3 regions of the Streptomyces sp. NRRL B-24572 genome follow, and region 1 is predicted to be linked to each of the others. Evidence: riboswitches for the same ligand, from Rfam matches in the RefSeq annotation. Region 1 holds a riboswitch; each other region holds the start of a gene.
What was found. Region 1 has a riboswitch for cobalamin ahead of CCN56_RS14680 (ribonucleoside-diphosphate reductase subunit alpha). Riboswitches for the same ligand answer to the same signal wherever they lie in the genome.
Positions count from the first base shown of each region.

Region 2: linked by a shared signal. The riboswitch ahead of CCN56_RS24375 (prenyltransferase/squalene oxidase repeat-containing protein) and the one ahead of CCN56_RS14680 (ribonucleoside-diphosphate reductase subunit alpha) in region 1 are both predicted to bind cobalamin.
Region 3: linked by a shared signal. The riboswitch ahead of CCN56_RS21795 (ABC transporter substrate-binding protein) and the one ahead of CCN56_RS14680 (ribonucleoside-diphosphate reductase subunit alpha) in region 1 are both predicted to bind cobalamin.

Region 1 is NZ_MWIG01000236.1:5,008-15,202, forward strand. Features, by position in the region: gene CCN56_RS14680 (ribonucleoside-diphosphate reductase subunit alpha) at 1-1,673, opposite strand, end outside; cobalamin riboswitch at 1,807-1,950, opposite strand; gene CCN56_RS14685 (GNAT family N-acetyltransferase) at 1,993-2,493, opposite strand; gene mctP (monocarboxylate uptake permease MctP) at 2,579-4,201, opposite strand; gene CCN56_RS14695 (DUF3311 domain-containing protein) at 4,198-4,461, opposite strand; gene CCN56_RS14700 (helix-turn-helix transcriptional regulator) at 4,585-5,568, opposite strand; gene CCN56_RS14705 (aldo/keto reductase) at 5,740-6,705, opposite strand; gene CCN56_RS14710 (GntR family transcriptional regulator) at 7,003-7,767, opposite strand; gene CCN56_RS14715 (extracellular solute-binding protein) at 8,210-9,490, shown strand; gene CCN56_RS14720 (carbohydrate ABC transporter permease) at 9,563-10,195, shown strand, end outside.
Region 2 is NZ_MWIG01000422.1:396-8,298, reverse strand. Features, by position in the region: gene CCN56_RS24390 (hypothetical protein) at 56-706, opposite strand; gene CCN56_RS24385 (MBL fold metallo-hydrolase) at 1,110-2,156, shown strand; gene CCN56_RS45605 (protein kinase) at 2,166-3,929, opposite strand; cobalamin riboswitch at 4,081-4,218, shown strand; gene CCN56_RS24375 (prenyltransferase/squalene oxidase repeat-containing protein) at 4,292-5,539, shown strand; gene CCN56_RS24370 (SCO2322 family protein) at 5,536-6,195, shown strand; gene CCN56_RS24365 (energy-coupling factor transporter transmembrane component T) at 6,201-7,334, shown strand; partial or broken gene CCN56_RS24360 (ABC transporter ATP-binding protein) at 7,331-7,903, shown strand, end outside.
Region 3 is NZ_MWIG01000358.1:926-11,120, forward strand. Features, by position in the region: gene CCN56_RS21755 (ScbR family autoregulator-binding transcription factor) at 1-471, opposite strand, end outside; gene CCN56_RS21760 (ScbA/BarX family gamma-butyrolactone biosynthesis protein) at 600-1,550, shown strand; gene CCN56_RS21765 (NAD(P)-dependent oxidoreductase) at 1,570-2,508, shown strand; gene CCN56_RS21770 (SDR family NAD(P)-dependent oxidoreductase) at 2,638-3,402, shown strand; gene CCN56_RS21775 (ScbR family autoregulator-binding transcription factor) at 3,390-4,013, opposite strand; gene CCN56_RS21780 (alkane 1-monooxygenase) at 4,128-5,300, opposite strand; gene CCN56_RS21785 (TetR family transcriptional regulator) at 5,428-6,048, shown strand; gene CCN56_RS21790 (cold-shock protein) at 6,248-6,454, shown strand; cobalamin riboswitch at 6,618-6,743, shown strand; gene CCN56_RS21795 (ABC transporter substrate-binding protein) at 6,830-7,876, shown strand; gene CCN56_RS21800 (iron ABC transporter permease) at 7,888-8,925, shown strand; gene CCN56_RS21805 (ABC transporter ATP-binding protein) at 8,922-9,761, shown strand; gene CCN56_RS21810 (metalloregulator ArsR/SmtB family transcription factor) at 9,740-10,105, shown strand.

The DNA.
Region 1 (10,195 bases):
CAGGCGGGGAGCGGGCCGCTGCGCTCGGCGAGGTCGGCGGACGCCTCGTACGCCGCCAGCATGATCCGCTCGGCGATCTTCGTCGACAGGGCGCGCGCCTCGGCCGAGTCGAACGGCAGCTTCAGCTGGAAGAAGACGTCCTGGAGGCCCATCGCGCCCAGGCCGACCGGACGCCACTTGGCGTTGGAGCGGCCCGCCTGCTCGGTCGGGTAGAAGTTGATGTCGACGACCCGGTCGAGGAAGGTGACGGCCGTGCGGACGGTCTCGTCCAGGCGCTCCCAGTCGATGTCCGAACCGACGACGAACGCGCCGAGGTTGACCGAGCCGAGGTTGCAGACGGCCGTCTCGCCGTCGTTGGTGACCTCGATGATCTCGGTGCAGAGGTTGGAGGAGTGGACGACCGTGCCCGGCTCGGCCGTCTGGTTCGCGGTCCGGTTGGAGGCGTCCTTGAAGGTCATCCAGCCGTTGCCGGTCTGCGCGAGGGTCCGCATCATCCGGCCGTACAGGTCGCGGGCCGGCATGGTCTTGCGGGCCAGGCCCGCCGCCTCGGCCTTGCGGTAGGCGGCGTCGAACTCCTCGCCGTACAGGTCGACGAGCTCGGGCACGTCCGACGGGGAGAAGAGCGACCACTCGGCGTCGGCGTTGACGCGGCGCATGAACTCGTCCGGGATCCAGTGCGCCAGGTTCAGGTTGTGCGTACGGCGGGCGTCCTCGCCGGTGTTGTCGCGGAGCTCCAGGAACTCCTCGATGTCCGCGTGCCAGGTCTCCAGGTAGACGGCGGCGGCGCCCTTGCGGCGGCCGCCCTGGTTCACGGCGGCGACGGAGGCGTCGAGGGTCTTCAGGAACGGCACGATGCCGTTGGAGTGGCCGTTGGTGCCGCGGATCAGCGAACCGCGGGCGCGGATGCGGGAGTACGAGAGGCCGATGCCGCCCGCGTGCTTCGAGAGGCGCGCGACCTGGTGGTAGCGGTCGTAGATGGAGTCCAGCTCGTCCTGCGGGGAGTCCAGGAGGTAGCAGGAGGACATCTGCGGGTGGCGGGTGCCGGAGTTGAAGAGCGTGGGGGAGGACGGGAGGTAGTCCAGACGGCTCATCAGGCCGTACAGCGCGGCCACCTCGTCGAGCGCGCGGACCGAGTCGTCCTCGGCGAGGCCGCAGGCGACGCGCAGCATGAAGTGCTGCGGGGTCTCGATGACCTTGCGGGTGATCGGGTGGCGCAGCAGGTAGCGCGAGTAGAGGGTGCGCAGACCGAAGTAGCCGAAGCGGTCGTCGCCGGCCGGGTCGATCGTCGCGTCGAGCCGCTCGGCGTGCTGGGCGACGAACTCGGCGGTGCGGTCGGCGATGAGCTCCTCGCGGTGACCGACGGCGACGGAGGCCGAGAAGGAGACGGCGCCCTGGCCTGCGGCCTCGTCGGCGATGGTGATGGTGAGGAGCCGGGCGGCGAGCCGGGAGTACGCGGGGTCCTCGGCGATCAGGCCGGCGGCCGCCTCGGTGGCCAGCTCGCGCAGCTCCGCCTCGTCCGACGTGGCGCTGCGGCCGCGGAGGGCGGCGGCGGCGACCTTGCCGGGGTCGGTGTCCGGGAGGTCGGCGGTGAGATCGGTCAGGGTCCGCAGGAGTACGGTCCCGGGGCCGTCGGTCTCGATCGCTGCGGCCGGATCGGCGGGCGCGATGGTCACGTGGGGGCTCTCCCTCGCTCGGCTCGGGGCCTCGGGCGGGAAGGCGGGCAGGCGGGCACCCCGTACGCGCGGGCGCGCCGCGTCCACCGACCCAACTCCGCGAGGCCCGGACGTCTGTGGCACCCGGAACGGACGGACCGGGCGCGCTGCCGGCAGGTCTTCGGACTCACTCCGTACGAAGCACGAAACCGCACGAAGCACACCGTTGCGGGACAGTTCCGGATTCGCGCCGGATTCCCCTGCGTCGACAGCGAGGACGAGCATACATGTGGGGGGCGCCGCTCTTGGCACCCCCCACATGTTGTGTCGGTCCCGGGAGTTACAACTCCAGGGCGTACGTGCGCAGCGAGTGATCGGGGATCGGCTCCCAGTCCCGCTCGGGGGTGCGGACGAAGCCGAGCCGCTCGTAGATCCGGTGCGCGGAGACCATCAGATCGGCCGTGGAGAGCACCAGGCGCGTACAGCCGGGGAGGGCTCGCGCCCGGTCCACGCAGGCGCGTACGAGGGCCTCTCCGACGCCCCTGCCGCGGGCCGCCGGCGCGACGACGAGCATCCGGAACTCGGCCTCGCCGGGGACGGCGATGTCCGCCCAGGTGGTGCCGCCCTCCGCGAAGGTCACCCCGCCGATGATCCCGCCGTCGGCGTCGACGGCGACGAGCACCTCGCTCTCGCGCGCCCGCCGGGCCGTGTCGCGGAGCACGGCCAGGTAGAAGTCGTCCTCGCCGTGCAGCAGCAGCCCGTCATTCAGATAGGTGAACCCGGTGAGGTCGCCGAGCTCCTCGTACTCCTCGGGCCGTACCGCCCTGATCGTGAAGTCCATGGGCTCCAGTCTGCCGCGCGCGGTCATGCGCAGGGGCCCGGGTTCTCCTGGTGAGATCCCGGGCCCCTGCGGCGCGTTCTTCCGGTCAGTGCGCTCCGGCGCCGACCGTCGGCAGGTCGCGGACACCGGCGTCGCCCGCGTCCGCCGTGTAGTCCTCGGGGGAGGTCTCGTCGACGCCCTCGGGGGCCTTGACGGCCTTGAGGACGAAGGTCAGGACGACCGTGACGAGGACGTTGAGCACGAAGGCGGTGAGGCCGATGTAGCCGATCTCGCCGATGCCGGGGATCTCGGCCGCGGAGCCGCCGAAGTGCTTCTGGGTCGGGCTGGCGACGCCGTACGCGGCGGCCGTGCCGTAGACCATGCCGACGGCCCAGCCGGCGAGCAGCGCCCAGCGGTGGAACCAGCGGGTGAAGAGACCGCCGACGAGCGCCGGGAAGGTCTGCAGGATCCAGATGCCGCCGAGCAGCTGGAAGTTGATCGCGACCGTCTTGTCCATGGTGAGGACGAAGACGAGGGCGCCGACCTTCACCAGGAGGGAGACCAGCTTGGAGACCTTGGTCTCCTGGGCCGGGGTGGCGTCCTTCCTGATGAAGTCCTTGTAGATGTTGCGGGTGAAGAGGTTGGCCGCGGCGATCGACATGATCGCGGCGGGGACGAGCGCGCCGATGCCGATCGCGGCGAACGCGACGCCCGCGAACCAGTCCGGGAACATGGTCTCGAAGAGCTGCGGGATGGCGAGCTGGCCGTTCGTCACCTTCACGTCGGCGGCGATCGCCATGAAGCCGAGCAGCGCGAGCAGGCCCAGCATCAGCGAGTACAGCGGCAGGATCGTGGTGTTGCGGCGGATCACGTTGCGGCTCCTGGAGGAGAGCGTCGCCGTGATGGAGTGCGGGTACATGAAGAGCGCGAGCGCCGAGCCGAGCGCGAGCGTCGCGTACGTCCACTGGCCGGCCTCGCCGGGCACGAGCGCGCCCTTCGGCTTGCCGGTGGCCGGGTTGATCGTCTTGTACGCCTCGGCCGCCTTGCCGAAGATCTCGTCGAAGCCGCCCAGCTTGATCGGGATGTAGATGATCGCCACCGCGATGACGATGTAGATCAGGGTGTCCTTGACGAAGGCGATGAGCGCGGGGGCGCGCAGGCCGGACGAGTAGGTGTACGCGGCCAGGACGCCGAAGGCGATGAGCAGCGGCAGGTCCTTCACGAACCAGTTGGTGTTCTCGCCGCCGCCGACGCCCATCACGTCCAGGACGGCCTGGATGCCGACGAGCTGGAGCGCGATGTACGGCATGGTGGCGAGGATGCCGGTGACGGCCACCGCGAGCGACAGGCCCTTGGAACCGAAGCGGCCGCGCACGAAGTCCGAGGTGGTGACGTACCCGTGCTTGTGCGAGACCGACCAGAGGCGCGGCAGGAAGGTGAAGATCAGCGGGTACACGAGGATCGTGTACGGGACGGCGAAGAAGCCGGCCGCGCCCGCCGCGTAGATGGCCGCGGGGACGGCGACGAAGGTGTACGCCGTGTAGAGGTCGCCGCCGAGCAGGAACCAGGTCACCCAGGTGCCGAACGATCTGCCGCCCAGGCCCCATTCGTCGAGGCTGTGTTCGTTCTCGGCCTTGCGCCAGCGCGCGGCGAGGAAGCCCATGACCGTGACGGCCAGGAAGAAGAAGACGAAGACGCCGAGCGCCACGCCGTTCACGCCGTCCTTCATCGCGCGTCACCTCCCTTGCGGGCGCGCTGGTCCCGCTGCCACAGCTTGTACGCGATCATGGTGAGGGCCGTGGAGATCAGCACCCAGAGCATCTGGTACCAGTAGAAGAACGGGATGCCGGCGAAGAGCGGTTCGACCTTCGCGTACGAGCTCACCCAGAGCATCGCCACGAACGGGGCGAACAGGCAGAGCGCGATCACCACCCGCAGGGGTGTGATGGTCGGTTGTTTCCCTTGTGTCACATCTGACGCATCTGGCATGGCGATTCCGTCCCCTCGCTGATCACCTCGGTAATGCTGGGGAAATCTAGGGGACTGCTCCGTCGCTGGGAACCCCTGTCCGCATAACGGAAGCGATTCTTCGGGATCGGCGTGAACCCGTCGTCAGAGCCAGCCTTCTTTCGCCGCCCGTACGCCCGCCTCGAAACGGCTGCGCGCGCCCAGGCGGTTCATCAGCTCCGAGCTCATCCGGCGGACGGTCCGCAGGGAGACGCCGAGCCGTCGGGCCGCGATGTCGTCGGTGCAGCCGATGCCGAGGAGCATCAGCAACTCCCGCTCCTGCGGGGAGAGGTCGTGCGCGTCGCGGCGCGGGGTCTCGCCGAAGGGGGTGCCGGCGTCCCAGAGCCGGTCGAAGAGCACCGCGAGCGCGTGGACCAGGCCGGGGCTGCGCACTTCGAGGGCGCCCGCGCGCCCGTCCTCCGGGTCGACGGGGACGAGCGCGGCCTCGCGGTCGACGACCACCATGAGCATCGGGACGACGGGGACGGTCCGCGCCTCGCCGCCGAGCCCGCAGTACCAGCGCACGTAGTCGACGGTCGGCGGGTCGTTGCGGAAACTTTCCTGGTAGATCGAGCGGATCTTCACCCCGCGTTCCAGGGCGAGCCGGTCGAGCGGCTGGCTCGCGTCCATCGTGTCGGGGAGCTGGGCGCCGCCGGGCAGAAGCGAGAGGCACTCGGCGCGGGCGTTCGCGGCCAGGTCCTCCAGGCGTTCGCGGACCTTGTCGAGTCCGGTGATGCGGTCCACGAGGTCGTGCCGGGCGGCCGGTCCGGGGTGGTCGGCGTACGAGGCGAGGAAGCCGGCCGCCGCCCGGCCGGCCTGCTCGAACCGGCTTCTGTGCCTGCCCAGTTCGGCCTCGGCGCGGGAGAGCAGGAACGAGAAGCCGACGTCCGGGGTGAGGGCTTCGGCCCTGCCGGACGAGTCGTCCACGAGGACGAGCTTGAGGTCCGCGAGCCGGGCGAGCGCCTCGCGGACCTCCGGTTCGGGGCGGCCGAGGCGGGCCGCCACGTCCGTCACGCCGTACTCGGGCCGCTCCAGGAGCAGGCGGTAGACGGCCTCCGCCGACTCCTCCACGCCGAGCGCCTCCAGCATCGCCTGTCTCCCCCTCGTGATCGCGATCGTCGATGCTAGAGGGGAGGAGCGGTCTAGGTCTAGACCAATCGTGGGTCAACTCCGCGATCCGAGGCGGGCGGACGAGGCGGATGGGCGAGGTGGGCGGACGAGGCGGATGGGCGAGGTGGGCGGACGAGGCGGGTGGACGCGTCAGCCCGCCTCGTCCAGCCGCTTCCTCAGCTCCGCGTCCAGGGTCAGCCCCACCGCGCCGAGCGTCTCGTCCAGCTGCGCCGGCGAACTCGCCCCGATCACCGGCAGGACCGGCAGCTCCCCGCCCAGCGCCCAGGCGAGCACCGCCTGGCCGGCGGTCACCCCGAGCTCCGTCGCCACCTCGGCGAGCACCTTCAGGCGCCGCTCGGAACCCGCGTGCCGGTACTGCTCCGGGACCTCCTTGCCCGGATCGGTGTACGCCCCCGTCAGCTGGGTCGTGTACGCGGTGAACGTCAGCTCCGGCCGCGTCCCCAGATAGTCGAGCAGCTCCTCCGAGGCGTGCGGGTTCACTCCGAACTCCGCCCCGGGGCGCGGCCGCAGATAGGTGTACCGCTGCTGCACGGCCGCGTAGTCCGGCACGCCGGCGGCGGCCGCCGCGCCCCGCGACTCCTCGATCCGCCAGGCCGCGAAGTTCGAGCAGCCGGCCCGGCCGATCTTCCCGGCGTCCACCAGCTCGCCGAAGGCGCCCATGGTCTCCGCGACCGGGGTCGACCGGTCGTCGATGTGCGCGTAGTACAGGTCGATCCGGTCCGTGCCCAGGTTCCGCAGGCTCTCCTCCACCTGGCGGCGGATCACCGGCGCCGAGAGGCCCTCCGCGCACTCCGGCCAGGCCGAGCCCGGCGGGTCCGGCAGCGCGCCGACCTTGGTGGCGAGCACCATCTCGTCCCGTACGCCCCGGCTGCGCAGCCACCGGCCGATGAGCAGCTCGCTCTCGGCGCCGGTCGCGCCCGGCTCCCAGAAGGCGTACGTGTTCGCGGTGTCGATGAAGGTGCCGCCGGCCTCGTGGAAGCGGTCGAGGACGGCGAAGGCCGCGGCCTCGTCGATCCGGGTGCCGAACGGCAGGGTGCCCAGGCACAGCGTGGACACGCGCGGGCCCTCGGGGCCGCCCAGGGTCGTGTACTCCATGGCTCTTCCTCTTTCTCGCCGGGGGTCGGAAGCCGTCCCAGACTCGCCCGGCCCGGGGTGCCCTGTCAGCGGTCACCGGTCGGCGCGAACCGCGTGGCCGGTTCGGGCCTGCGTCCGACACCGGTCGCCGTGCGCCGCCGACCTGGGGGTTCCCGGGTGGTGGCACCTTCCTGCCGGGCGGAAGACGCCCCCGTCCCGTACGGGAGACGCCGAACGGCCGCACCGGTGGGGTGCGGCCGTCCGTTGCGTACGGAAGCCCGTACGGGAAGCTTCGTACGGGAAGCCCGTACGGGAAGCTCAGTCGTTGGGGCGCTGGAGGCGCGCCACGAACTTGTACCGGTCGCCGCGGTAGACGGACCGGACCCACTCGACCGGCTCGCCCTGGGCGTCGAGGGAGTGGCGGGAGAGCATCAGCATCGGCAGGCCGACGTCCGTGCCGAGCAGCCCGGCCTCGCGCGGGGTGGCGAGGGAGGTCTCGATGGTCTCCTCGGCCTCGGCGAGGTGCACGTCGTAGACCTCGGCGAGGGCCGTGTACAGCGAGGTGTACTTCACGAGCGAGCGGCGCAGGGCGGGGAAGCGCTTCGCCGACAGGTGGGTGGTCTCGATCGCCATCGGCTCGCCGCTCGCGAGGCGCAGGCGCTCGATGCGGAGCACCCGGCCGCCGGTCGAGATGTCGAGCAGTCCGGCGAGGGTGTCGTCGGCCGTGACGTACCCGATGTCGAGGAGCTGCGAGGTGGGCTCCAGGCCCTGGGCCCGCATGTCCTCGGTGTACGAGGTGAGCTGCAGGGCCTGCGAGACCTTGGGCTTGGCCACGAAGGTGCCCTTGCCCTGGATGCGTTCGAGGCGGCCCTCGACGACCAGTTCCTGGAGCGCCTGGCGCACGGTGGTGCGTGAGGTGTCGAACTCGGCGGCGAGCGTCCGCTCCGGCGGGACCGGCGTGCCGGGCGGCAGGGTCTCCGTCATGTCGAGCAAGTGTCGCTTCAGTCGGTAGTACTTGGGCACGCGCGCGGTGCGGGTGGCGACCCCGCCCTCCGTGTCCGTGCTGCCCGCGTCCGTGGCCATGGCCTGCCTTCCCGACTCCTGTGCTGCTGCCGTCACCGGCTCCTCCGAATGTCGCGGCTCACATGGTGGCACGCTTCGTGTGCCATCACGTCTTCTCCTGCCGATATGTGCCGGTTCGGCGAGGAGGAGTCGTCCTGCTGCTTCTTATACACCGAGTGATCCCTCGTTGGTCTAGGCCATTCCGATGGGGAGGTGCGGGCCGCCCGGGGTGTCGCCACCCGTCCGCGGACGCCGTCCGGCGGGGCCCGGCGGGGCGAGGTGTCGGTCCGATAACGGACGTCGTTACCCCTCTTGCGCACCCTTGACACCCAAAAAGGTCTAGGCCAAGCTCCCGGTACTGGTCTAAACCATTAAAGACCAGGTCCCAGCCCCACGAGCATTACCCGACGTATGTCTTCGCGCGGTGGGCAGGGGGGTTGCAGGCATCCCTGAGGAGGGTGGCGTGAAGCGCAAGCTCATCGCGGCGATCGGTGTCGCGGGCATGATGGTCTCCATCGCGGCGTGTGGTGGTTCCGACAAGGGCGGCGACAAGGCCGGCGGCAACGACGCCAAGGAGCTCACCGTCTGGCTGACGGTCGACGCCCAGAACAACTGGCCCGAGCTGGTCAAGGCCGCCGACGACGCGGTGACCAAGAAGCACCCGGGCATCAAGATCAACCACGAGTACTACGGCTGGCCGGACAAGAACACCAAGCTCGACGCGGTGCTCGCCACGGACAAGGCCCCGGATGTTGTCGAAATGGGCAACACCGAGATGATCAGCTACATGGCCAAGGGTGCCTTCGCCGAGGTCGACGCGTCGAAGTTCGAGAACTCCGACAAGTGGCTCGACGCCCTCAAGGACTCGGTCACCTACAACGGCAAGACCTACGGTGTCCCCTACTACGCCGGTGGCCGCGTCGGCACCTGGCGCAAGGACGTCGCCGCCGAGGCCGGCGTCAAGGCCGCCCCGAAGACCTGGGCCGAGCTGACCGCCGCCCTCGACGCCATCCAGAAGAAGAAGGGCGACAAGTTCAGCGCCTGGTACCAGCCGTCGCCGGACTGGTACGCCGCGATGTCCTTCGTCTTCGACGCGGGCGGCTCCATCGCCAAGCAGGACGGCGAGACCTGGAAGGCGAACCTCTCCTCGCCGGAGTCCATCAAGGGCCTCACCGAGTACAAGAAGATCCTCGACAAGTACATGCACGGCGACAAGACGAAGGACGAGTCCGACCGTCCCGTCGTCTTCGGCCAGGGCAAGTCCGCGACGATCTTCGCCGCCGGCTGGGAGGGCGCCACCGCCGCCGACCCGAAGAGCGACAAGGTCGGCGGGCTGAAGGACAAGCTCGAGAACTTCGTGATGCCCGGCCCGTCCGGCAAGCCCCTCCCGGTCTTCCTCGGCGGCTCGGACCTCGCCATCCCGGTCAAGTCCAAGGCGCAGGGCGTCGCCGGCGAGTGGATCGCCGCCTTCACCGGCTCCGAGGGCCAGAAGGGCCTCGTCGCCAAGGGCAACCTGCCCAACAACAAGGCCGACCTCGCCCCGCTGAAGAGCAACCCGGCCACCGCCGTCCCGGCGACCGCCGCCGAGTCGAGCTACTTCGTCCCGACCGCCCCCGGCTGGGGCCAGGTCGAGAAGGCCCAGATCCTCAAGACGATGCTCATCGACATCGCCAAGGGCAAGTCCGTCGAGGAGGCCGCCAAGGCCGCCGACACCGCGATCGACAAGGTCATCAACACCAAGTGACCCATGGGCAGGGCCCCGTCACGGCGACGGGGCCCTGCCGCCCGTACGAGAGGGATCGCTGAGGAGCACGGGATGAGTGCCGCAGACACAACCACCGCGAAGGTGCCGCCGGTGCGGCAATCGCCACCCTCCGGCTCCACGGCCGGCGGACCGGGGAAGCCCGGCAAGAAGTCGGACGGCGGGGCAGGCGTCCCATGGCTGCTTCTCGCACCATGCCTCCTGGTCCTCCTCCTGGTACTGGGCTACCCGCTGGCCCGGCTGGTCGTCCTCTCCTTCCAGAACTTCGGACAGCCCCAGCTGTGGGGCTTCCAGGAAGCGGAGTGGGCCGGCTTCGACAACTTCACCAAGATCCTCGGTGACGGCGAGTTCTGGACCGTCGTGCTGCGCACCGTGCTGTTCGCGGCCGGCGCCGTGATCGTCACCATGGTCCTCGGCATGCTGATCGCCCTCCTGCTCCAGCGCGTCTCGGGCTGGGTCAAGACCCTGATCAACATCGTGCTGGTGGCGAGCTGGGGCATGCCCATCATCGTCGCCACCGCCATCTTCAAGTGGCTCTTCGACGCCGACTACGGCGTGCTCAACTGGCTGCTCAGCCGCATCCCCGGCGTCGACATGATCGGCCACAACTGGTTCGCCAGCGGCCCGCAGGGCCTCGCCGTGATCATGCTCCTCGTCGTCTGGGGCGCCGTCCCCTTCGTCGTCATC
Region 2 (7,903 bases), on a different contig from region 1:
CGCCGGTTGCATCGACGGGCACTCCCGGTCGGGGAGCGCCACGGACAGCCAGGGCTTAGCCGCCACCCGAGTTGGCCGAGGCCGAACCACCTGAGTTCCAGCCGGAGTTGGGCTGCGGCCGTTCGCGCGTGCTGCGCTCGGTGCGCAGCAGCACCACAACCCCAGCCGGGCCGAGCAGAGCCTTCAAGGCGTCGGCGAGCCGCCGCGGGTCGCCGCCGAACGGGAGCTCGATCCGCTCCCGGGCGTCCCCCAGGACGAGTTCCAGCGCGAGCGTGGAGACGGCCGGCTTGTAGTCCCCCTGGTACGGCTCCACCACCTTGTGCGTCAGCCACACCTCGCGCAGGGTCGTGACGGGCAGCCAGACGTCCGGCCCGGCAGCCCGGACCAACCGCAGGGACGCGGGCGCCTCGGCCGGCGCGAACTCCATCCGCAGGATGTCCCGGGCCCGGGAAAAGGCCATCGCCGGCCAGCCGATCAGGTACTCCAGCCCGGCGATCACCCCCACCACCACGAACACGGTCGACGCCCGCGCCCCGGCCAGCGCCATCCAGAGGGCGACGACCAGGGTCGGCACACCCAAGGCGAGCGGAACGAACAGCGCCGGCCCCACCGACATCAGCACGTTCCACACCCGCCCGGCCGGCCCCGCGCGCAGGACCAGATCCGTCGAGTCGGGGCCTTGTCTCAACAAGGGATCGATGGCCATGCCTCCAGCGTAAGACCAGTCCGCAAGAGCGCCTCGACCCCAACCGGCCTATGGCGCACGGCTCCTGACGGTCCATAGTCCTCAGCCGGCGGGCGCGGCGGGCTCCCGGCGCTCGAACCACGGGTCGGGCCACTGCTCGGCGGCGGCCATCGGCGACCCGTGCGGCGCGGTCGTCGGGCACACCCTCGCCCAGTGCGCAGGAGCAGGGTTCAGCCCCCTCTCAGTCGGGCCGCGCGTGGGCCGCACGAGGGGGGCCGACGTCGACCGACAACAACCGATCGTGACGACTCGATTGCAGGTCAGCGGCGGGGAAAAGTCTCCGCCCCGCAGGCTCTTCTGACGAACAGTCAGTTCTAGTTATGGTGGGCAATGGTCGTACCGGTACGCAGAGACGAGGACGCTCATGACACAGGTGCCCCAGGTGACCGAGCACGGCGGAGGCGTCTGGTCCCTGCGGGTGCCCATCCCGGACAATCCACTGGGCCACACTTTGGTCCACGTCCTCGACACCGACCGCGGCCCGGTCCTCGTCGACACGGGCTGGGACGACCCGGCCTCCTGGACCGAACTCACCGGCGGTCTGGGCGCCCTGGGCCTCTCCGTCACGGAGGTCCACGGGGTCGTCATCACCCACCACCACCCCGACCACCACGGACTCTCCGGCCGGGTCCGCGAGGAGTCCGGGGCCTGGATCGCCATGCACGCCGCCGACACGGCCGTCGTCCGCCGCACCCGCGCGTCCGAACCCGGCACCTGGTTCGACTACCTCGCCCGCAAACTCGCCGCCGTCGGCGCCCCCGAGGACCACATCGCCCCGCTGCGGGCCGCCCGCGCCGCAGGCAGGATGCGGACCCTGCCCGGTCTCCGCTCGGCCCTCCCCGACCGCGAGATCGTCCCCGGCGAACTCCTCGACCTGGCCGGGCGGCGGTTGCGCGCGATCTGGACTCCCGGCCACACCCCCGGGCACGTCTGCCTCCACCTGGAGGAGGAGCACCCCTCCCGGCTGCCCGGCCACGGCCGGCTCTTCTCCGGCGACCACCTGCTGCCCGGGATCTCCCCGCACATCGGCCTGTACGAGGACCCCGACGAGGCCACGGAGACGGACCCCCTCGGCGACTACCTCGACTCCCTCGAACGGATCGGCCGCCTCGGGGTCGCCGAGGTCCTCCCCGCCCACCAGTACGCCTTCACCGACGCCGCCGGCCGGGTGCGCGAACTCCTCGACCACCACGAGGAACGCCTCACCGGCCTCCTCGGCCTCCTCGCCACCCCGCTCACACCGTGGCAGCTCGCGGAGCGCATGGAGTGGAACCGCCCCTGGGACCAGATCCCTTACGGCTCCCGCAACATCGCCGTCAGCGAGGCCGAGGCCCACCTCCGCCGCCTGGTGAAGCTCGGCCGCGCGGAGCCGGTGGCGGGCACGGACCCGGTCGCGTACGTCGCGGTGTGAGTCCCCGCCTCAGGCCTTGAACAGGCGGATGAGGGACATGACCAGGACCAGCGGGGAGATGCCGCCGCCGAGCAGCATCGACGGGCCCGCCACCCACCACAACCAGTGCTGCCCGCCGTGCTCGTAGTAGTCGTAACCGTTGTGGACGAAGAGGAACCAGAGGACGTGCAGGGTCAGTACGGCGATCAGCGCGATCCAGTACAGGGCGATCCCGACCGACCACAGCCGGACCCGGCCGGGCGGGACCGTGAGCAGCCGCCCCCGGTAGCCCTGGAGTCCGACCATCGCGGCGATCAGGAGGAGGGTCGCGGGGACGCGCCACCAGTCGTCCATCGCCCACTGGTAGGGGCCCTGCGCCTGGTCGGAGACCGAGGGGTACGCCACCGCCTTGTCCATGAGGTCGACCCCGCCCACGAGGAAGACCACCATCGGCACCAGGTAGAACAGCCCGAGGACCGGCCTCCCCAGACCCGTGGTCAGCGTCCGCACGGCACGCTCCCGCGCGGACGGCACCCCCGTCCCCGTCGAGGAGGCCCGGGCCCGCGCCCCGACGGCCGGCCCGCGGGTGGCGGCGCGGGCACGCGGTACGGCGGAGGACCGGGCGGGCGCGGACGCGGACGGCCGGGCGGGCGCAGGCGCGGAGGACCGGGCGGGCGTCGGCGCGGACGGCCCCGTGGCGCGCGCCCGGACCGGCTTCGGGGCGGGCTCCGGCGCGGGCAGGACGGCCGTCCGGGGCGGCCCGGTGCGCGGCTGGGCGACGGTGACGGCGGCCGGCCCCGGGTCGGCGGCGGTCTCCGCCGCGCCCGGCCGGGGCTCCGGATCGGGCTCGGGCTCCGTTCCCCGTCCCCTGCCCGCTGGAGGCGCCGACGCAGGCTCCCGCTCCGGCTCGGGCTCGAACTCCGCCTCCGCGTTGAGCAGTTCCTCCGCCTTCTGCGCGATGGCCGCGACCACCGGCGCCGGCAGCCAGCTCCCCGACTCCTCCCGGTGGGCGTCCGCGGTCGCGGCGAGTTCGGCCACCGGCGGGCGGTCCTCCGGCCGCTTGGCCAGGCAGCGCCGTACGAGCTCCGCGAGCGGCCCCTCGACCCCGGCGAGGTCGGGCTCGTGGTGGACGAGGCGGTAGAGCAGCTCCGCCACCGAGCCGCCGCCGAAGGGCCCGCGCCCGGTCGCCGCGAACGCGAGGACCGCGCCGAGCGAGAAGAGGTCCGCGGCGGGCCCGACCGTCCGCCCCTCCGCCTGCTCCGGCGACATGAAACCGGGCGAGCCGACGACCAGACCCGTCCCCGTCAGGGCCGTCTCGTCGGCGGAGCGCGCGATGCCGAAGTCGATGAGCAGCGGTCCGGACGACGAGAGCAGCACGTTGGACGGTTTGACGTCCCGGTGCACGAGCCCCGCCCGGTGCACGCCGTCGAGGGCGTGCGCGAGGCCGGAGAGCAGCCGCCAGAGGGCCGGTTCGGGGAGCGGTCCGTGCGCCAGGACCGCCTCGGAGAGCGCAGGACCGGGCACGTACGCGGTGGCTAGCCAGGGCACCTCGGCGTCGGGGTCGGCGTCGAGGACCGGGACCGTGCCGGCGCCGCGTAAGGACTGGGCGGCCCGCACCTCACGGGCGAAGCGCGTGCGGAAGCCCGGGTCGCCGGTGAGCGCGCCGTGCACCACCTTGAGCGCGACCGTTCGGCCGCCCCGCGAACGGCCCAGGTAGACGCGGCCCATGCCGCCCTCGCCCAACCGGTAGAGGAGCCGGTAGGGACCGATCCCCCGCGGGTCGCTCCCGGTCAACGCCCGCATTCCGCACCCCCGTGAAGACGCCGTCGGCATGTCGTCGTGGCGGCGCCAGCATGGCACAGCGATCACTCTCCCGGCAGACGATCGGCGGACCCGCTTCCGGCCGGGTGTGAGGCGCCTCGCACCCCCGGGGCGGCGGGCGTACGGGCCGGTAGAGTGAGCGGGTCGTCATCATGCCCGTACGGGGGGAAGCCGGTGAAAATCCGGCACTGACCGCGCAGCCGTGAGCCGCTCCTCGGGGAGCGGTGAGTCGGAATGCCCCGCCCGGGACATGACCGCCGGCACCGTCGAGGAATACGGAGCCGGAGCCTGGTGCCCCCGAGGCGTGCCGGTGCCCGGCCGCAGGAGAGGGCCCCATGAACACCGTCCGCCGCGGCGCCGCCGCGCTCGCCGCCGCCGCAGTCGTGCTCGGCACCGCCGCCGGGGCGGCCTCCGCCGCGCCCTCGCCGTCGCCCTCCGTCGGCACCCCCGTGCCCGGCCTGTACGGCACGAAGGACCCGACGTACGACGGTGTCTGGCGGCAGTCGCTCGCCTTCCTCGCCCAGCGCGGCACCGGCTACCAGCCCGCCGACCGGGCCGTGGACTGGCTCCTGGGCCAGCAGTGCGCCGACGGCTCGTTCGCCTCGTACCGCGCGGACGTGACGAAGGCCTGCGACGCGAAGACGATGCGGGACACCAACGCCACCGCCGTCGCCGTCCAGGCGCTCCGCGCCGTGCGCCGTCAGTCCGCCGCCCCGGAGAAGATCGACAAGGCCGTCAAGGCCGGCTCCGACTGGCTGCGGACCGTGCAGAACAAGGACGGCGGCTGGGGCTACGGCGTCGGCGGCGCGAGCGACGCCAACTCCACGTCGGTCGTCGTCGGCGCGCTCGCCGCGATCGGTGTGCGGCCCGGCCAGTTCACCTCCGCCGAGGGCCGCACCCCGTACGACGCGCTCCTCTCCTTCGCCCTGCCCTGCTCCGACAAGGACGGCGCAGGGGCGTTCGCGTACCAGCCGGACAAGACCGGCAAGCTCCTCGCCAACGCCGACGCCACCGCGGCGGCCACCCTCGCCGGGCTCGGCAAGAGCGTCGTCGCCACCAAGGCCTCCCCCGAGCAGCCGCCGACCTGCACCGACCTGTCGAAGCCGACCGTCGAGCGGGCCGCGCTGAACGGCGCCTCGTACCTCTCGAAGGCCCTCGCGAAGACCGGCCACCTCGCCCTGCCGCCGATGCCCGGCGCCACCGACACCACCGAGCAGCCCGACGTCGGCAACACCGCCGACGCCGTCGTCGCGCTCGCCGCCGCCGGCGCCGCGAAGGAGGCCGAACCGGCGCTCGCGTGGCTGGAGAAGAACTCCGCCGCCTGGGCGAAGGAGGGCGGCCCGGCCGCGTACGCGCAGCTGATCCTGGCGGCCCGTGCGACGGACACCGACCCGCGCGAGTTCGGCACGGTGGACCTGGTCGAGCAGCTCAACGCCACCGGCCCCGCGCCCAAGGCCCCGGACACCTCCGCCTCCTCCACCAGCGACGAGGGGGAGTCCGGCTTCGACGTCTGGTGGATCATCGGCATCGGCATGGTCGTCGGCGTCGGCATCGGCTTCCTCGTGAGCGGCCGCAAGAAGTGAGCCGTACGGGGATACGGGCCGCGGGCGCCGCGGCGGGGGCGCTCCTGGCCCTGGCCGCGGCGGCTCCGGCACAGGCGGCCGGTTACCGCTACTGGTCGTTCTGGGAGAGCGACGGCGGGAAGCCCTGGGCGTACGCCACGCAGGGCCCGGCGACCGCCCGGCCGGCGGACGGCGACGCCCTCGGCTTCCGCTTCGCGATCAGCAACGGCACGGAGGACACCTCCCGGCCCTCCGTGGCCCCCGACTTCCCGGGGATCTGCGGGGGCGTGGAGAAGAAGGACGGGACGAAGCGGATCGCGGTCGTCGTCGACTTCGGCGGCCCGGTGGACGCGCCGCCCGGGGAGACCCCGCCGAAGAAGCCGATCGAGGTCGGCTGCGCGGAGGTCCGCGAGGACGCGACGGGCGCGGAGGCGCTGGCGGCGGTGGCGAAGCCGCTGCGGTACGACAGCGCGGCCATGCTGTGCGGGATCGCGGGGTACCCGGCGAAGGGCTGCGGCGAACAGGTCGAGGAGACCGGGAAGAAGACCCCGGCGCCGACGGCTCCGGCCTCTCCGGACGGGAAGGGCGGCGGCCCGTCCTTCGGCGTACTCGCGGGCGGGGCGGCGGTCCTGGCCCTGGGCGGGGCGGCGATCTGGAAGGCCCGCCGGCGCGGATGACGCGGATGAGTACGGCCCGGAGCGTGTCCACGGCGTCGGCCCGGAGCGTGTTCACGGCCCCCGAGGCGAGCCGGGCCAACGCCCTGCACGCGGGCGCGTGGTGGCTGTGGGCGCTCGGCCTGGCCGTCGCCGCGTCCAGGACCACGAACCCGCTGCTGCTCGGACTGCTCGTCGGGGTGGCGGGTTATGTGGTGGCGGCGCGGCGTACGGACGCGCCCTGGGCCCGCTCGTACGGCGCGTTCGTGAAGCTGGGCCTGTTCGTCGTGGCGCTGCGGCTGGTCTTCTCCCTCCTCCTCGGCTCCCCGATCCCCGGTGAGCACGAGCTGTTCACCCTCCCCGAGGTGCCGCTGCCGGACTGGGCGCAGGGGGTGCGGATCGGGGGCCGGGTGACGGTCGAGCAGCTGGTGTTCGCGCTGTACGACGGCGCGAAGCTGGCGACCCTGCTGATCTGCGTGGGCGCCGCGAACGCGCTCGCCAACCCGGCACGACTCCTCAAGTCGCTGCCGGGGGCGCTGTACGAGGCCGGGGTCGCCGTCGTCGTGGCGATGACCTTCGCGCCGAACATGGTCGCCGACGTGGTCCGGCTGCGGACCGCCCGCCGACTGCGCGGCCGGCCCACGGGCGGGGTGCGGGCGGTGCTCCAGATCGGGCTGCCGGTCCTGGAGGGAGCGCTGGAACGGTCGATCGCGGTGGCGGCGTCGATGGACGCGCGGGGCTACGGACGGACGGCCCGGGTCCCGGCGGCGGTACGCCGCACCACGAACGTCCTGACCCTGGGTGGTCTCCTCGGCATCTGCGCGGGCTCGTACGGCCTGTTGGCGGCGGAGGGCGCGGAATACGGACTCCCGCTCCTCCTCGCCGGGCTCGTCGCGGCGATGGCCGGGCTGCGGCTCGGCGGGCGGCGGACGGTCCGTACGCGCTACCGCCCCGACCTCTGGGGCGCGCGGGCGTGGCTGGTCGCGGGCTCCGGGGCGGCGGTCGCGGTCCTGATGATCCGGGCGAACGCGTACGCGCCGGAGGCACTGCACCCCGGGGTCGTCCCGCTGGAGGCTCCGGAGCTGCCGCTGTGGCCGGCGGCGTCGGTCCTGGTGGGCCTGCTCCCGGCGTGGGTGGCGCCGAAACCCAAGGAGATCGTGTGATCCGCTTCGAAAACGTCTCGGTGCGCTACGAGGAGGACGCCGAGCCGACGCTCCGGAACGTGAACCTCACCGTCCCCGAGGGCGAACTGGTCCTCCTGGTCGGCCCGTCGGGCGTGGGCAAGTCGACCCTCCTGGGCGCGGTGTCGGGCCTCGTCCCCCACTTCACGGGCGGCACCCTGACCGGACGGGTGACGGTCGACGGCCGCGACACCCGCACGCATCCGCCGCGCGAGCTCGCGGACCTGGTGGGGACGGTGGGGCAGGACCCGTCCGCGCACTTCGTCACGGACACGGTGGAGGACGAGCTCGCGTACGGCATGGAGTCCCTGGGCCTGGCGCCGGGAGTGATGCGCCGCCGGGTCGAGGAGACCCTCGACCTCCTGGGCCTCGCGGAACTCCGCGACCGCCCGATCGCGACGCTCTCCGGCGGCCAGCGCCAGCGGGTCGCGATCGGCTCCGTCCTGACCCCGCACCCGAAGGTCCTCGTCCTCGACGAACCGACGTCCGCGCTCGACCCGTCGGCGGCGGAGGACGTCCTCGCGGTCCTCCAGCGCCTGGTCCACGACCTC
Region 3 (10,195 bases), on a different contig from region 1:
CCCGGAGAAGGCGCCGGAGAAGAGCGAGGCCGTGTCCGTCACGTTGACGTGGACGAGCAGCTCGCCCCGCGCCTTCGCGACCATCAGGATCTCCGAGACCTGGTCGATCCAGGCCTGGAACGGGGCGACCCGGTCGACGCCGGTGGCACCGCTGTCCAGGGCCAGGGCGACGCTCGCCCGCACGAGGGCGTCGCGCTGCAGCCGGTGGGCGAGGAGGAAGGCCTGGTCCGCGAGCTCCTGGAGCTTGATGGCCTGCGGCGCCAGCGGCACGTCGAGCATCTGCGCGTCGAGCACGCCGAGGGCGAGGTCTTCCTTGGAAGCAAAGTGGAAATACAGAGCTCCCTTGGTCACCCCGGCGCGCACCAGGATCTCTCCGATGGTCGTGCGCTCGTAGCCCCGCTCGGCGAAGACGGCCGCGGCCGATTGCAGGATCGCCTGCCGGGTCTTGATTGCACGCGCTTGCTGCGCCAAGGCGCCTCCCGCTGTGTCGCTGTCTGTGCTCGTCGTGTGACCTGAAGCATTGAAAAGAAAACCGCGCTGTACGTATTCTAAGTCGGGCGGACACGCCGCCCGGGGGCGCGGGGATGCTAGGGGGATCCATGGATCAGAACCTTCGAGGAGTGACGGCGTGCGTCCCCGGGGAGTTCGTGCACCGAGCGGATCCCGCGGACATCATCCCCACGGGCTGGACCCAGCTGACGGAGAACCGGTTCTCCGTCTCCGCGCACTGGCCTGCCGCACATCCCTTCTTCTCTCCGGTGGCAGGGGACCGCCACGACCCCGTGCTGGTGGCCGAGACGATACGCCAGACCACCATGCTCGTCGCCCACGCCGAATTCGGGGTACCCGTCGAGGATCAGTTCGTCATGTGGGGCCTCCACTACACGGCCGACGCCGAGGCGCTCGCCGTCAGCGGCCTCTCCTCCGACGTCACCGTCGACGTCATCTGCTCCGATCTCGACAGCCGCCGCGGCAGCCTGCGGAACCTGCGCACGACCATGGTGCTCACCCGCGACGGCCGGCACCTCGCCACCGGCGGCACCCTGGCCCGCTGCACCTCCGCCCTCGCGTACCGCAGGATCCGGGGCGAGCGGATGGCCGCACTCGACCGGCCCGTCCCGCTGATACCGGCCGTGGCACCGGAACTCGTCGGCCGCGAGCACGGCAAGGACGTCGTCCTCGCCCCGGGGACCCGCCCCGGCCAGTGGCAGCTGCGCCTCAACACCGCCCACCCCACCCTCTTCCGGCGCCCGAACGACCACGTGCCCGGTATGGTGCTCCTCGAAGCCGCCCGGCAGGCGGCGACGGCGACCCTCGGCAGCAGGGCCTACCTGCCCACCGACATGGACGTCTCCTTCTCGCGGTACGCCGAACTCGACAGCCCCTGCTGGATCGAGACCGAGATCCTGCCCGGCCACGACCCCGAGGCGACCACCGTCCGGGTCACCGGCCTGCAGGACGGCGAGCTCGTCTTCCTCAGCACGCTCACCTCCCCGTCCCGGGACCTGGCGGTGGCCGGGGCCGGCCTCGGCACCCGCCTGACGGGCTGAACCCGACCGGAACGGAACCATGGGCCCACGCATCCTCATCACCGGCGCGACCGGATTCATCGGCGGCCGGGTGGCGGCGAACGCCGCGGCCGCGCCGGAGCCGGCGCACGTGCGGCTCCTCGCCCGCCGCCCGCTCGTGCCGCCGGCGGGCCCGGGCGTCGAGGTCGCCCCGGGCGACCTCCGCGACCCCGACTCGCTGCGCCGCGCCTGCGAGGGCATGGACGTGCTCATCCACTGCGCCTCGGCGATCGGCGCGGACGAGGACGTGGCGCACGCGGTCAACGACGAGGGCGCCCGGGCCCTCGTCGACGCGGCCGTACGCGCCGGGGTGACCCGGATCGTCTCCCTGAGCACCGCCTCCGTCCACGGCCGCGGCCCCTTCCGGGCGGCGGCCCCCGGCACCCTGCCGCTCGCCCCGGGCTCGGTGACCAGCCGCACCCGGGCGGCGGGGGAGCGGTACGTCCTCGACGCGGGCGGGACCGTCCTGCGGCCCCACCTCGTGTACGGCACGGGTGACCGGCAGTTGATACCGGGCTTCGTCCGGCTGCTCGCGGCCCTGCCGGGACCGCTCGACGGGGGCTCCTCGCTGCACTCCCTGATCGACGTGGACAGCCTGGCGCGGGCCCTGCTCGGCGCGGCGCTCTCCCCGAAGACGCAGGCGGGCCCCTGCTACGTCAACCACCCGGAGCCGGTCCCGGTGGCGGAGCTGCTCGCGGTCGGCGAGGCGCTCCTCGCCGGCCGGTCCGGGGCCCGGGGGCCTGCGGTGGACATCGCCGAGGCCCGCGCACTGCTCGCGGACCTCCCGTTCGCGCAGCACCACCTGGCGATGCTCGCCAGCGACCACTGGTTCGAGGACGACCGCCCGTGGCGGGGGTGGGGCTGCGACCCGGGGTCGGGTTTCACCGCGACGATCGCGGACCACATGCCCTGGTACCGGGGCCTCCTCGACCAGTCCTGACGAAGAACCGTCCCGGAGAACGGTCTCGGTACGGCGAGAACCGTCCCCGTGCACGAGAACCGTCCCCGTGCACGAGAACCGTCCCCGTGCACGAGAACCGTCCCCGTACAGAAAGAAGGCACGGCCGACATGTCTGCGCTGGCCGGAAGGACCGCGATCGTCACCGGGGCGAGCCGCGGCATCGGAAGGGGCATCGCCGAGCGGCTGGCCGGGGACGGCGCCCTGGTGGCCGTGCACTACGGCACCGGAGAGGCGGCCGCCCGCGAGACGGTGAAGACCATCGAGGAGGCGGGCGGCAGGGCCTTCGCGTTCCGCGCGGACCTGGGGGCGCCGGACGCCGTGGACACGTTCTACGCCGCCCTGGACGCGGGTCTCGCCGAGCAGGGCGCCGGTCCGGGTTTCGACATCCTCGTCAACAACGCGGCGGCGAGCGGCTCGGGCCGGATCCACGAGCTGACCACCGAGACCTTCGACCGGCTCTTCGCGATCAACGTCAAGGCCCCGCTCTTCCTCATCCAGCGGGGCCTGGACCGCCTGAGCGACGGAGGCAGGATCGTCAACGTCTCCTCGGCGGCGACGAAGCGCGCCTTCCCCGAGTCCGTCACCTACGTGATGACCAAGGGGGCCGTCGACACGATGACCCCGACCCTCGCCAAGGAGCTGGCGTCCCGGGGGATCACGGTGAACGCCGTGGCCCCCGGCTATGTCGCGACGGACATGAACGCGCATCGCCGCACGACGCCGGAGGAGAGCGCCGCCCTCGCGGCGCACTCTGCCCTCGACCGGCTCGGGACGCCGGCCGAGGTCGCGGACGTGGTCGCCTTCCTCGTCTCCGAGGACGCGCGCTGGATCACGGGTCACTGCGTGGACGTGTCGGGCGGCTACAAGCTCTGACTTCCCGCGGGTTCGAGTCCGGCGAGCGACTCGGGGCCCGCCAGCATCGGCAGCAGCGTGCGCCACAGTCCCGTGACGGTCTTGGGGGACAGCCAATCGCCGTTGTCCCGGCAGAGGGCCTCCAGACCGATCGTCGCGGCCACGATCGTACGGGCGAGGTCCTGCCGGCGCCCGGTGCCGGCGGCGAGCAGGCCCTCGTCGGCGGCTTCCGCGAGCCGCTGCTGCACACAGCTCTGCCACTCCTGGCGCAGATTGAGCTCCGTACCGGTGTCATTGGCGCAGCTGAGGCGGAACCCGGCGCGGACGACGACGTCGTCGCGGAGCAGGCGGGCGAGCGCGTGCGAGGTGTCGGCGAGGTTCTGCAGGGCGTTCGACCGGTGTGCGTACACGATCCGGGCGGTGCGGCGCAGGACGGTGGAGGCCTCGCACTCGACGGCGTCGGCGACCGCCTCCTTGTTCTCGAAGTGGAAGTGGAGCGCGCCGGGGCTCACGCCCGCTCCCGCGCTGATCGCGGACAGTGTGGCCAGGGCGTATCCATGCTGCTCGAACTCCCTGGCCGCCGACCTGATGAGCGCGTCGCGGGTCCGCGCGGCCCGCTCTTGTTTGGTCACCAACGGCTCCAGCAGCACCCACTCGACGACATCAAACCGACTGATCGGTATTGTACGAGCTTTTGGCGGGGCTCCAGGGTGCTTCGGGGGTAAACCATCCCCTGGGGGGAAAGGTCAGCCGGTCGTCGTCCCGTACCGGGCGAGCAGGCGGGTCCGGCGGGACGGCTGGAGGTTCGCGCGGGTCACGTCCCCGTCGTAATGGGCGACGACCCGGGGATCCATGACGCGGCGCCAGAGCGGGGGCACGTACGCGAGGACGATCATCCCCGCGTACCCCGTCGGCATCTCGGGGGCCTCGTCGAAGTGGCGCAGCGACTGGTAGCGCCGGGTGGGGTTCGCGTGGTGGTCGCTGTGCCGCTGGAGGTGGTAGAGGAAGACGTTCGAGGCGACGTTGTCGCTGTTCCAGCTGTGGCGCGGGGCGCAGCGCTCGTACCGGCCGCTCGCGGTGCGCTCCCGCTTGAGGCCGTAGTGCTCGGTGTAGTTGATGACTTCGAGCAGGCAGAAGCCGAAGACCGCCTGGATCGCGAGGTACGGCAGGACCCCCGGGCCGAAGACGAGCGCGAGCCCCGTGAAGAGCACGAACGACAGCGCCCAGGAGCCGAGGACCGTGTTGCGCGGGCTCCACACCGACCGGCCCCGGCGGCCCAGCCTGCGCCTCTCCAGGCGCCAGGCCGAGGTGAGGCTGCCGAGGACGGTCCGGGGCAGGAAGCGCCAGAAGCTCTCGCCGAGCCGGGCGCTCGCCGGGTCCTCGGGGGTGGCGACGCGGATGTGGTGGCCGTGGTTGTGCTCGACGTAGAAGTGGCCGTACCAGGTCTGGGCGAGCGCGATCCGGGAGAGCCTGCGCTCCAGGGCCTCCGTCTTGTGCCCCAGCTCGTGGGCGGTGTTGATGGCGATGCCGGCGACCCCGCCGAGGGTGAACGTCAGCCCGATCCGGTCGACGAGGGCGAGGTCGCCCCGGGTGATCAGCCAGCAGCCGAGGACGAGACCGGCGTACTGGACGGGGAGGTAGAGGTAGGTGCACCACCGGTAGTAGCGGTCCTGTTCCAGGTGCGCGATCGCGCTGTCCGGCGGGTTGGCGGAGTCCTTGCCTATGAGGTGGTCGACGAGCGGGAAGATCACGTACAGGACGAGGATCCCGGTCCACCAGAAGACGCGGAGCCCGGTGGCGTTCACCAGTCCCCAGGAGAGGAAGGGGAAGGCCGGGATGAGCAGGCCGAACAGCCAGAGCCAGCGCTTGGGGTCGCGCCAGGTGGCGGGGGCGTCGGGGGAGTCGCTGTGCAGGGCCAAGACCGGCTCCTCGGGGAGGTGGACGCGGCGGGTGGACACTTTCCATGACTACTGTCCAGTTCATAGACGGATTCCCATGAGAACGTCAATGCTTTGGACAGTGCCCCGTGGATAAAGTGGGGGCACGATGACACGTTTCCGCGAGAGTGTTCGGTCCCTCCTGCGAGAGCAGGTGCTCGACGCCGCCTACCGGCTCGTCGCCGCCGACGGCTGGGGCGTGCTGCGCATGGCCGGCATCGCGCGGGCCGCCGGCATCAGCCGCCAGACGCTCTACAACGAGTTCGGCTCGAAGGAGGCCATCGGCAACGCCCTGATCCAGCGTGAGCTGGAGGGCTTCCTGCTCGGCATACAGCGTGAACTCGACGCCCACCGGGGTGAGTTGGAGGCGGCGGCCGTCGCGGGCGTGGGCTACACGCTCCAGCAGGCCGTGGACAACCCCCTCATCAAGAGCGTCCTGCTCGCGGCGCGCGGCGGCGAGGACGACCTCCTCGCCTACCTCACCACCCGCCCGGAGCCGGTCTTCGGCACGGCGATGGCGATGCTCGACGCGTACGCGATCGAGGCCTGGCCCGATGTCGACGAGGAGTCCCGGGGGCTCGCCGTCGAGACGATCGTGCGGCTCACCGTCAGCCACATCGTCCAGCCGGTGGCCTCGCCGGAGGAGTCGGCGCGGCGCATCGCCAGGATCACGGCGCGGATCGCGTACCCGGGCGGTGTCCGGCCCGATGGGTGCGGCGAGGCCCGCTGACGGACACGGGGGATCTCCGGCAGCGGGCCTCTGTTGAATATTGTACGAGATCATCCGGGGTGGTCCGCCCGGACGGCGGCGCTGGTCCTCCCGGGTCCTCCCGGACGACGGCGGTGGCGAAGGACGGGCGGGCGGGGTACATGTCCCCTGAGGCGCGGACACCCTCGACCGCGTCGCCAGAGCCGACGAGGAGGCCGCCGTGGAAGGCAGAAGCATCGGATTCGTGCAGTCCTTCAACCGTCTCGGCGGGTACGGCTTCGTCGTCCCCGTGGGCTCCGAGGAGCAGGTGTACTTCAGCGCCGAGGACATCGAGGGCAAGGAGCGGACGGTCTCCGAGGGGCAGCAGGTCTCCTTCGTCCTGGTCCTCGGCGAGGGCCGCTTCGAGGCCAAGGAGCTGCGCTTCTGACGCCGTCCGGGGCGCGGGGGCGCGGACCGGCGGTCTGCGGGCGAGGGCCGGCGGCCTGCGGGTGCGGACCGGCCGGGCTCCCGGGGTGCGATCACCGGCCGGTGGTACTGTGCCGAGGCCAGTCGCACCTTTGTACGCACCTGAACGGGTACGTGCACGGGTCAGGGAATCCGGTGCGAGACCGGAACTGACGCGCAGCGGTGAGGGCGACGGGCGGAGCATCGGCCACTGGGCGGCACGACGGGCCCGGGAAGGCGCTCCGTCCGGCTGACCCCGAGTCCGAAGACCTGCTGGCGGCCCCGGCGGCACGCCGCCGTCCGGGGAGCACCGTACGACAGGCTCCGCGCATGAGCCGTGGACGCAGAGGAAGTCCCCGTGCCGCTCGCACACCCCGTCCGCTCCGCCGTGCTCGCCCTGGCCGGCGTCCTGCTCCTCACCGCGGCGGTGACCGGCTGCGGGCCCTCCGGGGCTTCGGCGAAGGACGCCCCGGAGCGCGGCTACCCCGTCACCCTCGCCGACGACTGCGGACGGCCGGTCCGCGTCGACCGCGCCCCGCGCCGGGCCGTCGCCCTCGACCAGGGGGCGGCGGAGATCATGCTCTCCCTCGGCCTCGCCGACCGCATGGTGGGCACCGCCACCTGGACGGACCCGGTGCTCAAGGGACTTGAGGAGGAGAACGCGAAGGTCCCGCGCCTCGCCGACCGCTACCCCTTCTTCGAGAAGGTCCTCGACGCCGAACCCGACTTCGCGGCCGCCTCGTTCGCGTACACCCTCGGCAAGGGCGGGGTGGCGCCCCGCGAGCGCTTCGAGCAGCTCGGCGTCCCCACCTACCTCTCGCCGAGCGACTGCGTCGGCAAGGACAACAGCGGCGACGGCGACGGCGTCCGCACCCGCCCCCTCACCATGGAGACGGTCTACGGCGAGATCCGTGACCTGGCCCGGGTGTTCGCGGTCCCCGAGCGGGGCGAGAAGCTCGTCGCAGGGCTCAAGGCCCGGGTGGCGAAGGCCACGGCGGCGGCCGACTTCACCGACGCCACCGTCCTCTACTGGTACTCCGACGCCAAATCGCCCTACATGGCGGGCTGTTGCGGAGCGTCGGGGATCGTCACGAACGCGCTCGGCGCGAAGAACGTCTTCGACGACACGCGCGAGGAATGGCCCCAGATCAACTGGGAGACCGTCGCCGACCGCGATCCCGACGTCCTCGTGCTCGGCGATCTGACCCGCCGCGCGCAGTCCGCCGAGAGCGCCGCCAAGAAGATCGAGTTCCTGGAGTCCGACCCCGTCACCCGGAACATGACGGCCGTGAAGCACAAGCGGTACGTCCTGCTCAGCGGCCAGGCACTGAACCCCACGATCCGCACCGTCGAGGGCATCGAGAAGGTGGCGGCAGCGCTCCGCACGTACGGTCTCGCGAAGTGAGCGCGCCCCCTCTGGTAACCCGGCCGACCCGGCCGGTACGCGCCACGGCGCTCCTGTGGGCGGCGGCCGGCCTCGTCCTGCTCGCCCTGTCCGTGGCCGTGGCCATCACCATCGGCCCGGCCGACATCGGCGTCGGCGAGGTCGGGTCCGTCGTCGCCGCCCACCTCGGCGGCGGCGTCTCGGAACTCTCGCCGATCCGCGACGGGATCGTCTGGGACCTGCGGCTGCCCCGTACCCTCCTCGCCGCCGTCTGCGGCGCCGGCCTCGCCCTCTGCGGGGCGGTGATGCAGTCCCTCCTGCGCAACCCGCTCGCCGACCCCTTCGTCCTCGGCGTCTCCTCCGGCGCCTCGACCGGCGCGGTCGCCGTCGTCGTCCTCGGCATCGGCGGTGGCCTCCTCTCCGTCACCGGAGGGGCGTTCCTGGGGGCCGTGGTCTCCTTCGCGCTCGTCCTGCTGCTCAGCCACACCCTCGGCGGCTCGACGGACCGGGTCGTGCTCGCGGGCGTCGCCGCGATGCAGCTCTTCTCCGCGCTCACCTCCTTCGTCGTGATGACCGCCGCCGACGCGGAGACCACCCGGGGCGTGCTCTTCTGGCTGCTCGGCTCGCTCGCCGGGGCCGGCTGGAGCGACGTGTGGGTGTGCCTCGCCGTCCTCGCGGGGGCCCTGCTGGTCTGCGGCGGGTACGCGCGGACCCTGGACGCCTTCGCCTTCGGCGAGGAGGCCGCCGCCTCGCTCGGCGTCGCCGTCGCGCGGACCCGGCTCGTCCTGCTGTGCGTCACCGCCCTCCTGACGGCCGCCCTGGTCTCCGCCGCCGGCGCGATCGGCTTCGTCGGCCTCGTCCTGCCGCACGCCGCCCGGGCCCTCGCCGGCCCCGGGCACGCCCGGCTGCTGCCGGTCACCGCCCTGGCCGGAGCGGTGTTCCTCGTCTGGGCCGACACGCTCGCCCGCACGGTCCTCGACCCGCAGGAGGTGCCGGTGGGCGTGGTGACCTCGCTGATCGGCGTACCGGCCTTCGTCCTCGTCCTGTACCGCACCAGGAGCACGCGATGACCGAGACCGCCTCCGCCGACGCCGGACCCCGTGCCGGGCGCGGTGCCGGACTCCGTGCCGAGCGGGTCTCGCGCACGGCCGGCGGCACCCTCGTCCTCGACGGGGTCGGCATCACCCTCGCCCCCGGCACCGTCACCGGGCTGCTCGGACCCAACGGCTCGGGCAAGTCCACCCTCCTGCGCCTCCTCGCCGGCGTCCTCGCCCCCGACTCCGGCGTCGTCACCCTCGACGGCGACCCGCTCGCCGAGCTGGGCCGCCGCACCGTCGCCCGGCGCCTCGCCACGGTCGAGCAGCAGGCCGACACCCAGACCGACCTGACCGTCGCCGACGTCGTACGCCTCGGCCGCATCCCGCACCGCAGGGCCTGGACGCCGCCCACGGCGGCGGACGAGGCCGCCGTCCGCACCGCCCTCGAACGGACCGGGCTCACCGACCGCGCCCGGCAGCCCTGGCGCACCCTCTCCGGCGGCGAACGCCAGCGCGTCCAGATCGCCCGCGCCCTCGCCCAGGAACCGCGCGAACTCCTCCTCGACGAACCCACCAACCACCTCGACATCCAGCACCAGCTCGACCTCCTCGCCCTCGTCGCCGACCTCCGCCTCACCGCCGTCGTCGCCCTGCACGACCTCAACCTCGCGGCGATGTACTGCGACCGGCTCGTGGTCCTCGCCCGGGGCCGGGTGGTGGCGAGCGGCCCACCGGGCGAGGTCCTCACCGAGGAGCTCGTCGCCGAGGTCTACGGGGTCCGCAGCGCCGTGACCCGGCCGGGACCCGACGGGCGCCCGCACATCCGCTTCCTCGGTACGGTGGGCGCATGCCCGAGCCCGAGCCCGTAGGCCCCGCAGCCGTCTCCCGTCCGCACGAGCGGACCCCGGGCGCGCGTGAACTCGCGGCGGCGGCCGAGGTGTTCGGGCTGCTCTCCGACCCCACCCGGCTCCAGCTGGTGTGGCTGCTCACCCGGGGCGAGGCCGACGTCACCGCCCTGACCGAGGCGTGCGGGGCCGCGCGTCCCGCCGTCAGCCAGCACCTCGCCAAACTGCGCCTCGGCGGGCTCGTCACGACCCGCAAGGAGGGCCGCAGGGTCGTGTACGCGATGCCGGACGGACACCTGAAGCGCCTGGTCGTCGAGGCGATCAGCCGCGCGGACCACCAGGTGACCGGGGAGCCCTGGCACGACTGAGGCGATCGGCGTCGACTACGACCCGGCCGGGACGGACGCGACGGCCGTGCTCGGCACCGCGCTCGCCCCGGTCGGGGCCGGCGGGCGCCA